DNA from 3 places in the Bacillus sp. 2175 genome. Region 3 is predicted to be linked to each of the others. Evidence: a T-box and tRNA genes for the amino acid it is inferred to sense, from the RefSeq annotation. Region 3 holds a T-box; the other regions hold tRNA genes.

Region 1 (3,255 bases), 1.0 Mb from region 3:
AAGCTACCCCGGGGATAACAGGCTTATCTCCCCCAAGAGTCCACATCGACGGGGAGGTTTGGCACCTCGATGTCGGCTCATCGCATCCTGGGGCTGTAGTCGGTCCCAAGGGTTGGGCTGTTCGCCCATTAAAGCGGTACGCGAGCTGGGTTCAGAACGTCGTGAGACAGTTCGGTCCCTATCCGTCGTGGGCGTAGGAAATTTGAGAGGAGCTGTCCTTAGTACGAGAGGACCGGGATGGACGCACCGCTGGTGTACCAGTTGTTCTGCCAAGGGCATAGCTGGGTAGCTATGTGCGGAAGGGATAAGTGCTGAAAGCATCTAAGCATGAAGCCCCCCTCAAGATGAGATTTCCCATAGCGTAAGCTAGTAAGATCCCTGAAAGATGATCAGGTTGATAGGTTCGAGGTGGAAGCATGGTGACATGTGGAGCTGACGAATACTAATAGATCGAGGACTTAACCATATAATATGTAGCAATGTTATCTAGTTTTGAAGGAATATGCATTAAAATTTCTTCTTGACATTTCGAAAGAAATGTTTATAATGATAAAAGTCTGGTAATGATGGCAGAGAGGTCACACCCGTTCCCATACCGAACACGGAAGTTAAGCTCTCTAGCGCCGATGGTAGTTGGGACCTTGTCCCTGTGAGAGTAGGACGTTGCCAGGCTAATATTATTCCGCAGTAGCTCAGTGGTAGAGCTATCGGCTGTTAACCGATCGGTCGTAGGTTCGAGTCCTACCTGCGGAGCCATTATGCTTCCATAGCTCAGCTGGTAGAGCACTTCCATGGTAAGGAAGAGGTCACCGGTTCAAGCCCGGTTGGAAGCTTGGGAATAGGTTTAAAACTTTTTTGGCCCGTTGGTCAAGTGGTTAAGACACCGCCCTTTCACGGCGGTAACACGGGTTCGAATCCCGTACGGGTCACCACTTTTGGAGGATTAGCTCAGCTGGGAGAGCACCTGCCTTACAAGCAGGGGGTCGGCGGTTCGATCCCGTCATCCTCCACCATATATATTTAAAATGTCGGAGGGGTAGCGAAGTGGCTAAACGCGGCGGACTGTAAATCCGCTCCTTCGGGTTCGGCAGTTCGAATCTGCCCCCCTCCACCATTTTCTTTAAAATAACCTGAGAGGGTTTATTTTTTTGAAAAGATAACCATACTAGTAAATATTAATGGGCTATAGCCAAGCGGTAAGGCAACGGACTTTGACTCCGTCATGCGCTGGTTCGAATCCAGCTAGCCCAGCCATTTACGAGCCATTAGCTCAGTTGGTAGAGCATCTGACTTTTAATCAGAGGGTCGAAGGTTCGAGTCCTTCATGGCTCATCATTTTTGCGGAAGTAGTTCAGTGGTAGAATACAACCTTGCCAAGGTTGGGGTCGCGGGTTCGAATCCCGTCTTCCGCTTAATTAATAAGGGGCCTTAGCTCAGCTGGGAGAGCGCCTGCCTTGCACGCAGGAGGTCAGCGGTTCGATCCCGCTAGGCTCCATCTAAATAAAAAAGCTTACATCATATGATGTAAGCTTTTTTTGTGTTTAAAAAGACAACTTTTATACTTGTCGTTTAAAATGAAGAAAACGTAAAAATAAGGGATGGGGAGATAATTGTGAAAGTTGTTATTGCATCTGATTCATATAAAGAAAGCCTAAAAGCTATAGAAGTATGTGGAGCTATTGAAAGAGGTTTTAGAGCAATTTTTCCTAATGCAGAGTATGTGAAAATACCAATTGGAGATGGAGGAGAAGGGACGGTTGAATCACTTGTTGATGCTACAGGGGGGAGAATTATATCAATTAGTGTGACAGGACCGCTTAGAGAAGGTATACAAGCTTTTTATGGCATTTCTAAAGATAAAAAGACAGCGTTTATAGAAATGGCAGCAGCATCAGGATTACAGCACGTTCCAGTTGAAAAGCGCAACCCACTTATTACAACGACAAAAGGAACAGGAGAACTTATATTACATGCGCTAGATCAAGGAGTGGAGTACATAATTTTAGGACTTGGCGGAAGTGCTACAAATGATGGTGGGGCAGGTATGTTAGCAGCTTTAGGAGTAAGATTTATAAATGACAAGGGTGAAGTAATAGATCCATCTGGAGGCACATTACATTCGATTGTTGCTATTGATTTTTCACAAATGGACCCCCGCTTAAAGGGGGTAAAGATAGAAGCGGCATGTGATGTGGATAATCCATTAGTCGGAATGCAGGGAGCATCTTTCATATTTGGGAGACAAAAGGGTGCAAATGTAGAGATGATGAAAGAGCTAGATGAGAATTTACAACATTATGCGAATATGCTTAAACGATATGTATCTTTTGATGTATCTGAAATACCTGGTGCAGGGGCAGCGGGAGGAATGGGAGCGGCTGTTATTTCAGTGTTAAAGGGAGACTTGCGGAGGGGCATTGAAATTGTATTAGATTATACAAATTTCGATAAACATATAGAAGATGCAAATCTCATTATAACTGGTGAAGGTAGAATAGATAAACAAACTGCATATGGAAAGGCTCCTGTGGGTGTTGCGGGGCGTGCAAAACGTTTTTCTGTGCCTGTAATTGCTATTGGAGGGTCTGTATCATCTGATTATTCAGCTGTGTACGAGAAAGGAATAGATGCGGTATTTAGTATTACAACGAGACCGATGACACTAGAAGAAGCATATAAAGTAGCAGAAGAAAATATTGAAATGACAACAAAAAATATTGCAATAGTATGGAAAATAGCATCAGAAAAACACTTCTAAATGTAGGAGTGTTTTATTATTATTATTTAATAATAGTGATTGCGATTGTTTCATTAAGTTAACTTTATACATAGAATAGTCTTGAAATTTGGTTTTCAGTATGAATATAAGTGAATAAATTGTATATCCATACAGAAAAATGTCGAGTTGAGTCAGACTATATAAAAGATTTAAAATATTTAGTGAAGGCATAAAAGGGGGATACTATCTATGAAAAAGGAAATCTCAGTTATTGGAGTTCCAATGGATTTAGGACAGATGCGTCGTGGAGTTGATATGGGACCGAGCGCGATCCGTTATGCAGGGGTAATTGAAAGAATTGAAGAAATTGGATATGACGTTAAAGATATGGGAGATATATGTATAGAGAGAGAAAAAGAGATAGATGAAAATACAAAATTAAGAAACCTTACACAAGTTGCAACTGTATGTAATGAATTAGCAAGTAAGGTGGATCATATTATAGAAGAAGGTCGTTTTCCACTTGTATTAGGTGG
Region 2 (3,255 bases), 1.5 Mb from region 3:
GGCGCTGGTGGGATACCGCCCTGACTGTATTGAAATTCTAACCTACGGGTCTTATCGACCCGGGAGACAGTGTCAGGTGGGCAGTTTGACTGGGGCGGTCGCCTCCTAAAGTGTAACGGAGGCGCCCAAAGGTTCCCTCAGAATGGTTGGAAATCATTCGTAGAGTGCAAAGGCATAAGGGAGCTTGACTGCGAGACCTACAAGTCGAGCAGGGACGAAAGTCGGGCTTAGTGATCCGGTGGTTCCGCATGGAAGGGCCATCGCTCAACGGATAAAAGCTACCCCGGGGATAACAGGCTTATCTCCCCCAAGAGTCCACATCGACGGGGAGGTTTGGCACCTCGATGTCGGCTCATCGCATCCTGGGGCTGTAGTCGGTCCCAAGGGTTGGGCTGTTCGCCCATTAAAGCGGTACGCGAGCTGGGTTCAGAACGTCGTGAGACAGTTCGGTCCCTATCCGTCGTGGGCGTAGGAAATTTGAGAGGAGCTGTCCTTAGTACGAGAGGACCGGGATGGACGCACCGCTGGTGTACCAGTTGTTCTGCCAAGGGCATAGCTGGGTAGCTATGTGCGGAAGGGATAAGTGCTGAAAGCATCTAAGCATGAAGCCCCCCTCAAGATGAGATTTCCCATAGCGTAAGCTAGTAAGATCCCTGAAAGATGATCAGGTTGATAGGTTCGAGGTGGAAGCATGGTGACATGTGGAGCTGACGAATACTAATAGATCGAGGACTTAACCATATAATATGTAGCAATGTTATCTAGTTTTGAGAGAACATAAAAAACTTGTTGACTTTTAAAGTAAATAAGTTATAATAATGATTGTCTCAAAAGAATAATGTCTGGTAATGATGGCAGAGAGGTCACACCCGTTCCCATACCGAACACGGAAGTTAAGCTCTCTAGCGCCGATGGTAGTTGGGACCTTGTCCCTGTGAGAGTAGGACGTTGCCAGGCAATATTATTCCGCAGTAGCTCAGCGGTAGAGCTATCGGCTGTTAACCGATCGGTCGTAGGTTCGATTCCTACCTGCGGAGCCATTGGAGAGCTGTCCGAGTTGGCCGAAGGAGCACGATTGGAAATCGTGTATACGTCACAAGCGTATCAAGGGTTCGAATCCCTTGCTCTCCGCCATAGGATTTATAGTATTTGGCCCGTTGGTCAAGTGGTTAAGACACCGCCCTTTCACGGCGGTAACACGGGTTCGAATCCCGTACGGGTCACCACTTTGGAGGATTAGCTCAGCTGGGAGAGCACCTGCCTTACAAGCAGGGGGTCGGCGGTTCGATCCCGTCATCCTCCACCATATAAATTTTATATGAATAGTATTATCGCGGGGTGGAGCAGCACGGTAGCTCGTCGGGCTCATAACCCGAAGGTCGCAGGTTCAAATCCTGTCCCCGCAACCAAATGGTCCCGTGGTGTAGTGGTTAACATGCCTGCCTGTCACGCAGGAGATCGCCGGTTCGACCCCGGTCGGGACCGCCATTTTAATAAGGCTCGGTAGCTCAGTCGGTAGAGCAGAGGACTGAAAATCCTCGTGTCGGCGGTTCGATTCCGTCCCGAGCCACCATTTATTTTAATAAAATACGCCGGCTTAGCTCAATTGGTAGAGCAACTGACTTGTAATCAGTAGGTTGGGGGTTCAAGTCCTCTAGCCGGCACCATGTAAGTTTCGGAGGGGTAGCGAAGTGGCTAAACGCGGCGGACTGTAAATCCGCTCCTTCGGGTTCGGCAGTTCGAATCTGCCCCCCTCCACCATTTACATAGGGGCATAGTTTAAAGGTAGAACTGAGGTCTCCAAAACCTCCAGTGTGGGTTCGATTCCTACTGCCCCTGCCAAATATATTTACACAACATGGCGGTTGTGGCGAAGTGGTTAACGCACCGGATTGTGGCTCCGGCATTCGTGGGTTCGATTCCCATCAGTCGCCCCATTTTTATTTTAAAAATTACAAATAATCTAATGGATACTTACATATAATTAAGTAAGAATTCGATGGGCTATAGCCAAGCGGTAAGGCAACGGACTTTGACTCCGTCATGCGCTGGTTCGAATCCAGCTAGCCCAGCCATTTTTGCGGAAGTAGTTCAGTGGTAGAATACAACCTTGCCAAGGTTGGGGTCGCGGGTTCGAATCCCGTCTTCCGCTCCAATAAAATTTAATATGGCGGCATAGCCAAGTGGTAAGGCAGAGGTCTGCAAAACCTTTATCACCGGTTCAAATCCGGTTGCCGCCTTTTCTTTTGTGCCGATGTGGCGGAATTGGCAGACGCGCACGACTCAAAATCGTGTTCCTTCGGGAGTGTCGGTTCGACCCCGACCATCGGTATCATGAACGGCGTAAAAAAGCTCTATACAATTAGTATAGAGCTTTTTTGTTTTCTTTTCATTACATGACAAAATAAGCAGAAAAAGTATTGTATATACAATATTTCTTTCGAGTACTCTAGAGAGAATTTCTCCACCCCGGTGACATGAAGTTAAATCCGATACCACCAGTAGATATTAGTACACTATCAACGGTTAAGTTTGTAATCTCTAAAAACTTCTTTTCAAACCCTTCTCTGTTGTACTTATACATAGTTGAGTGGCACGCCCACATATGCGTTGAAGTACTTAACCAGTCCCCTAAATCTTTTAATTCAGGGAACGACTCAAATTGAATTGGTTCATCTAATTTCATGAATCTCACTTGATAGATAGTTGGGTTTAACTTTTCTTCTATCCCTTTAAGACTATGTGCTTTTTTCTCATTTGAATGTGTCATAATTCTCCTTCTCTCTTTTCTTCAAATTTTTCCCTATTTTTATTATACAACAATAGAAAGTAATTATGGGAATAGGTGTCAGCAATATAAAAAGACTCTAACAGAAATGTTAGAGTCTTTTTGTTAAATTATACTATGTGCTTCTAAAATTCGTAATAAACGTAGGAATTCATGTATAATATAACTTGTCGAAAGAACAAAATGATAGTGATTTATATTATGTCTATAATATGAATCAAAAATGAACTTTTTATATTTCTTTTAAAAATGTGTTGAACACACATTATATTTCATATTAATATTTTTATGTAGATTTAAAACGGGAAAGAGAGTGGAAAGTATGGGCCGTAAATGGAACAATATTAAAGACAAAAAAGCATCAAAAGATGCAAATACAAGCCGTATATACGCGAAATTTGGGCGTGAAATTTATGTGGCAGCAAAACAAGGCGAGCCAGATCCAGAATCAAACCAAGCGCTAAGAG
Region 3 (3,255 bases):
TACATTTATGAAAGAATAGATGAGGGAGGCTTTTATATGTCTAATAAATTACTTCTTACTTTTGCTGTAATTGGAATTATAGTTGTATTTTCTTGTGGTCTTTTCTTACCGATACCAATTGGATATAGAGTATCAATGCTTACAGCTGGAGTTATAATGGGTGTTATGTTTTCAATCATTATTCCATTTGATAGAAAACATATAGTACGGAAAAATGGATATAAAATTGATTTTACAAAAACAAAAGTGTATTTTCGCTGGAATGTATTTGACACTATTTCTATCTGCCTTGCGTTGTATGCATGCATATGTGTGCAAGCGTTAAATACTTTAGTTACTATGGGATTTACGATTCAAAACCCATATGTGCAATTTTTTACAAATCAATCACAATTGTGGATTTTTATTGCGATTGCATATTTAATTTCCCGTATTTCATTAACGTTAAAAGGAATAAAGGAGATCAAAAATCATGGCGCAGATTGGGATTGAGGAGGAGCTCATGCTTGCGTATCAAAGTGGAGATAAACAAGCGGGAGAAAGACTATATGTTTTAATCAAACCAGCGCTATACACATTTTTATATCGATTTAACCGAGATGAACAATTAAGTATCGATCTTGTGCAAGATACGTTTTTGACGCTAGAGCGTAAGAAACATATGTATGAACTTGAAAAAGGTAAAATAAAAACGTATTTATTTCAAATTGGTTATCGTCTTATGATTAATAAATTAAATAGGAGAAAAAAGTGGCGTACGCTTTTGCCATTTTTAGTGCCGATTCCGGAAAAAGAATTTTCTCACGAAGATCGGCTCACAGTAAGAGAAGCAATTTTGAAAGTTCCAGAAGAGCAAAGAGCGGTCCTAATCCTTTCTTATTATCATGACATGCAGCAAAAAGAAATTGCAGAGATATTAAACATTCCGATTGGAACGGTGAAATCGAGACTTCATAACGGGATAAAGAAATTGAAACAATTGCTGGAGGTGGACGAAATTGAGCGAAAATCCCTTTAAGAGTGAATATAAGTTAAAGCAACATTTAGATAGTGATCATGTAGAAATACCAGACTTTCCAAAAACGGTAAGTCGATTCGATCGATTAATCGGGTTTCTTGGTTCCCCAGCGAAAGATCCTGTGGAGGCGACCATTGGGAATGATTTATCGATTGTGTTTCATGTATCGTTATTAGTTGGGGTTCCAATTCTTTCTCTTATTACGATACTCTTTATGGTGTTGTAAAGGATTGACAAGAAGGGAAACCTGACCTCTATTTGACATGCCTATATAAATGATGGTATAAAGAAAAGTATATGAATAATTGAGCGTGGAAAGGGAGAAGTAGTGATCATTTCCCTGTTTTAGAGAGCTGATGGCCGGTGAAAATCAGCACATAGATGATCGCGAATTACGCCCCTAGAGCATCTTTTTTCGATTGAATTTTATTCAAAAGGGAAAAGACGGTGCTAAGCCGTTATGTAAATAAGGTGGTAGGCTTTTTTGCCTGCAACTAGGGTGGTAACGCGATAATCAAAATCGTCCCTTATTTGAAGGGGCGATTTTTTTATGTTTTCAACCTTCACGCCAGTAATGAACTTAAAGGAGAGTATGTAGGATATGGGTATTTTACAAGATCTTGAATTTCGCGGTCTAATTAATCAGCAAACAGATGCTGAGGGCCTTGAGCAATTATTAGAAAAAGAAAGCGTTAAATTATACTGTGGTTTCGACCCGACAGCGGATAGCTTACACATTGGTCATATGTTACCAGTATTAATGTTACGTCGTTTCCAATTAGCTGGTCACCAACCAATCGCACTTGTTGGCGGTGGTACTGGTATGATCGGTGACCCGAGTGGTAAAAAAGCAGAACGTACATTAAATACGAAAGATACAGTTGCTTACTACACAGAAAGCATTAAAAACCAACTTTCAAACTTCTTAGAGTTTGAAAACGTGGACAACCCAGCAACGATGGCTAACAACTACGACTGGCTTGGTAGCTTAGATGTAATTTCATTCTTACGCGATATCGGTAAAAACTTCGGTTTAAACTATATGTTAGCAAAAGATACAGTAGCATCTCGTTTAGAAACTGGTATTTCATTCACTGAGTTTAGTTACATGATTTTACAATCATACGACTTCTTAAACTTATATCAGCAACATAATTGCCGTCTACAAATCGGTGGTAGTGACCAATGGGGTAACATTACAGCTGGTCTTGAATTAATCCGTAAATCAGAAGAAGATGCGAAAGCATTCGGTTTAACAATTCCACTAGTTACTAAATCTGACGGTACGAAGTTTGGTAAAACCGAAGGCGGCGCAATTTGGTTAGACCCAGAGAAAACAACTCCTTACGAGTTCTACCAATTCTGGATTAACACAGATGACCGCGACGTTGTTAAATACTTAAAATACTTCACATTCTTATCTCATGAAGAAATTCTTGAGCTTGAAAAGCAAGTAGCTGAAGCGCCAGAAAAACGTGCAGCACAAAAAGCATTAGGTTCTGAAATGACAAAACTTGTTCATGGTGAAGAAGCATTAGAGCAAGCGATTAAAATTTCAGCTGCATTATTCAGCGGTTCTGTAGCAGAACTGACTGCAAGCGAAATCGAGCAAGGATTCAAAGACGTACCATCTGTAGAACGTACTGCAGAAGATACAGTATTAATCGACTTACTTGTAGAAAGCAAAATCTCTCCATCAAAACGTCAAGCACGTGAAGATGTAACGAATGGCGCAATCTACGTAAACGGTGAGCGTACACAAGCATTAGACTACGTTGTAACAGAAAACGACCGCATCGAAGGTAAATTCACAATCATTCGCCGCGGTAAGAAGAAATATTTCTTAATTCGTTACTAATTAGAAACGAATGTAAACAAATAGTACCCCGAATTGTAGGCTGAAAAGTCTATGATTCGGGGTTTTTATGTATGGATTTAAATCGCCGGATCTTTTCTTTTAAATAGAATATAAAGAATTAATATGAGCATATAAAGTAAACTAACTAGCATAACGATAAATGCTGTTGGATAAAATTTTGCCGCATATATAAAGAAATCGATTTGATAAATATCTTGGTAATTTGAAACGGTGCCTTTAAAGTAATTTGTAAACTTAGCGCTATATTTCCATTCATCAGGATTATCTATTAAATTACTCCCCTGATACCAACTCATCAGTGCGGAAGTAATAAATAGCATAAATGAACTTCCGAGTTGAACCATTTGATTTATTGTCA

Evidence for each region. The T-box of region 3 lies ahead of tyrS (tyrosine--tRNA ligase). A T-box ahead of a tRNA ligase gene usually reads a tRNA of that ligase, here a tRNA-Tyr.
Region 1: it encodes a tRNA-Tyr, which carries the amino acid that the T-box ahead of tyrS (tyrosine--tRNA ligase) is inferred to sense. The anticodon was not compared.
Region 2: it encodes a tRNA-Tyr, which carries the amino acid that the T-box ahead of tyrS (tyrosine--tRNA ligase) is inferred to sense. The anticodon was not compared.

What each region holds. Positions count from the first base shown of each region.
Region 1 covers NZ_CM173819.1:155,010-158,264, forward strand. The annotation lists rRNA gene ACXKY9_RS00885 (23S ribosomal RNA) at 1-466, shown strand, start outside; rRNA gene rrf (5S ribosomal RNA) at 557-672, shown strand; tRNA gene ACXKY9_RS00895 (tRNA-Asn) at 682-756, shown strand; tRNA gene ACXKY9_RS00900 (tRNA-Thr) at 761-833, shown strand; tRNA gene ACXKY9_RS00905 (tRNA-Glu) at 858-932, shown strand; tRNA gene ACXKY9_RS00910 (tRNA-Val) at 938-1,013, shown strand; tRNA gene ACXKY9_RS00915 (tRNA-Tyr) at 1,031-1,114, shown strand; tRNA gene ACXKY9_RS00920 (tRNA-Gln) at 1,180-1,254, shown strand; tRNA gene ACXKY9_RS00925 (tRNA-Lys) at 1,260-1,332, shown strand; tRNA gene ACXKY9_RS00930 (tRNA-Gly) at 1,341-1,412, shown strand; tRNA gene ACXKY9_RS00935 (tRNA-Ala) at 1,423-1,495, shown strand; gene ACXKY9_RS00940 (glycerate kinase) at 1,613-2,758, shown strand; gene rocF (arginase) at 2,969-3,255, shown strand, end outside.
Region 2 covers NZ_CM173819.1:624,020-627,274, forward strand. The annotation lists rRNA gene ACXKY9_RS03405 (23S ribosomal RNA) at 1-741, shown strand, start outside; rRNA gene rrf (5S ribosomal RNA) at 842-957, shown strand; tRNA gene ACXKY9_RS03415 (tRNA-Asn) at 966-1,040, shown strand; tRNA gene ACXKY9_RS03420 (tRNA-Ser) at 1,043-1,134, shown strand; tRNA gene ACXKY9_RS03425 (tRNA-Glu) at 1,152-1,226, shown strand; tRNA gene ACXKY9_RS03430 (tRNA-Val) at 1,231-1,306, shown strand; tRNA gene ACXKY9_RS03435 (tRNA-Met) at 1,333-1,409, shown strand; tRNA gene ACXKY9_RS03440 (tRNA-Asp) at 1,413-1,488, shown strand; tRNA gene ACXKY9_RS03445 (tRNA-Phe) at 1,498-1,573, shown strand; tRNA gene ACXKY9_RS03450 (tRNA-Thr) at 1,592-1,667, shown strand; tRNA gene ACXKY9_RS03455 (tRNA-Tyr) at 1,678-1,761, shown strand; tRNA gene ACXKY9_RS03460 (tRNA-Trp) at 1,769-1,842, shown strand; tRNA gene ACXKY9_RS03465 (tRNA-His) at 1,862-1,937, shown strand; tRNA gene ACXKY9_RS03470 (tRNA-Gln) at 2,001-2,075, shown strand; tRNA gene ACXKY9_RS03475 (tRNA-Gly) at 2,081-2,155, shown strand; tRNA gene ACXKY9_RS03480 (tRNA-Cys) at 2,170-2,240, shown strand; tRNA gene ACXKY9_RS03485 (tRNA-Leu) at 2,251-2,332, shown strand; gene ACXKY9_RS03490 (DUF3884 family protein) at 2,450-2,770, opposite strand; gene ACXKY9_RS03495 (YebC/PmpR family DNA-binding transcriptional regulator) at 3,111-3,255, shown strand, end outside.
Region 3 covers NZ_CM173819.1:4,382,643-4,385,897, reverse strand. The annotation lists gene ACXKY9_RS22755 (hypothetical protein) at 37-492, shown strand; gene ACXKY9_RS22750 (RNA polymerase sigma factor) at 473-1,018, shown strand; gene ACXKY9_RS22745 (hypothetical protein) at 999-1,244, shown strand; T-box leader at 1,322-1,549, shown strand; gene tyrS (tyrosine--tRNA ligase) at 1,620-2,876, shown strand; gene ACXKY9_RS22735 (YjdJ family protein) at 2,954-3,241, opposite strand.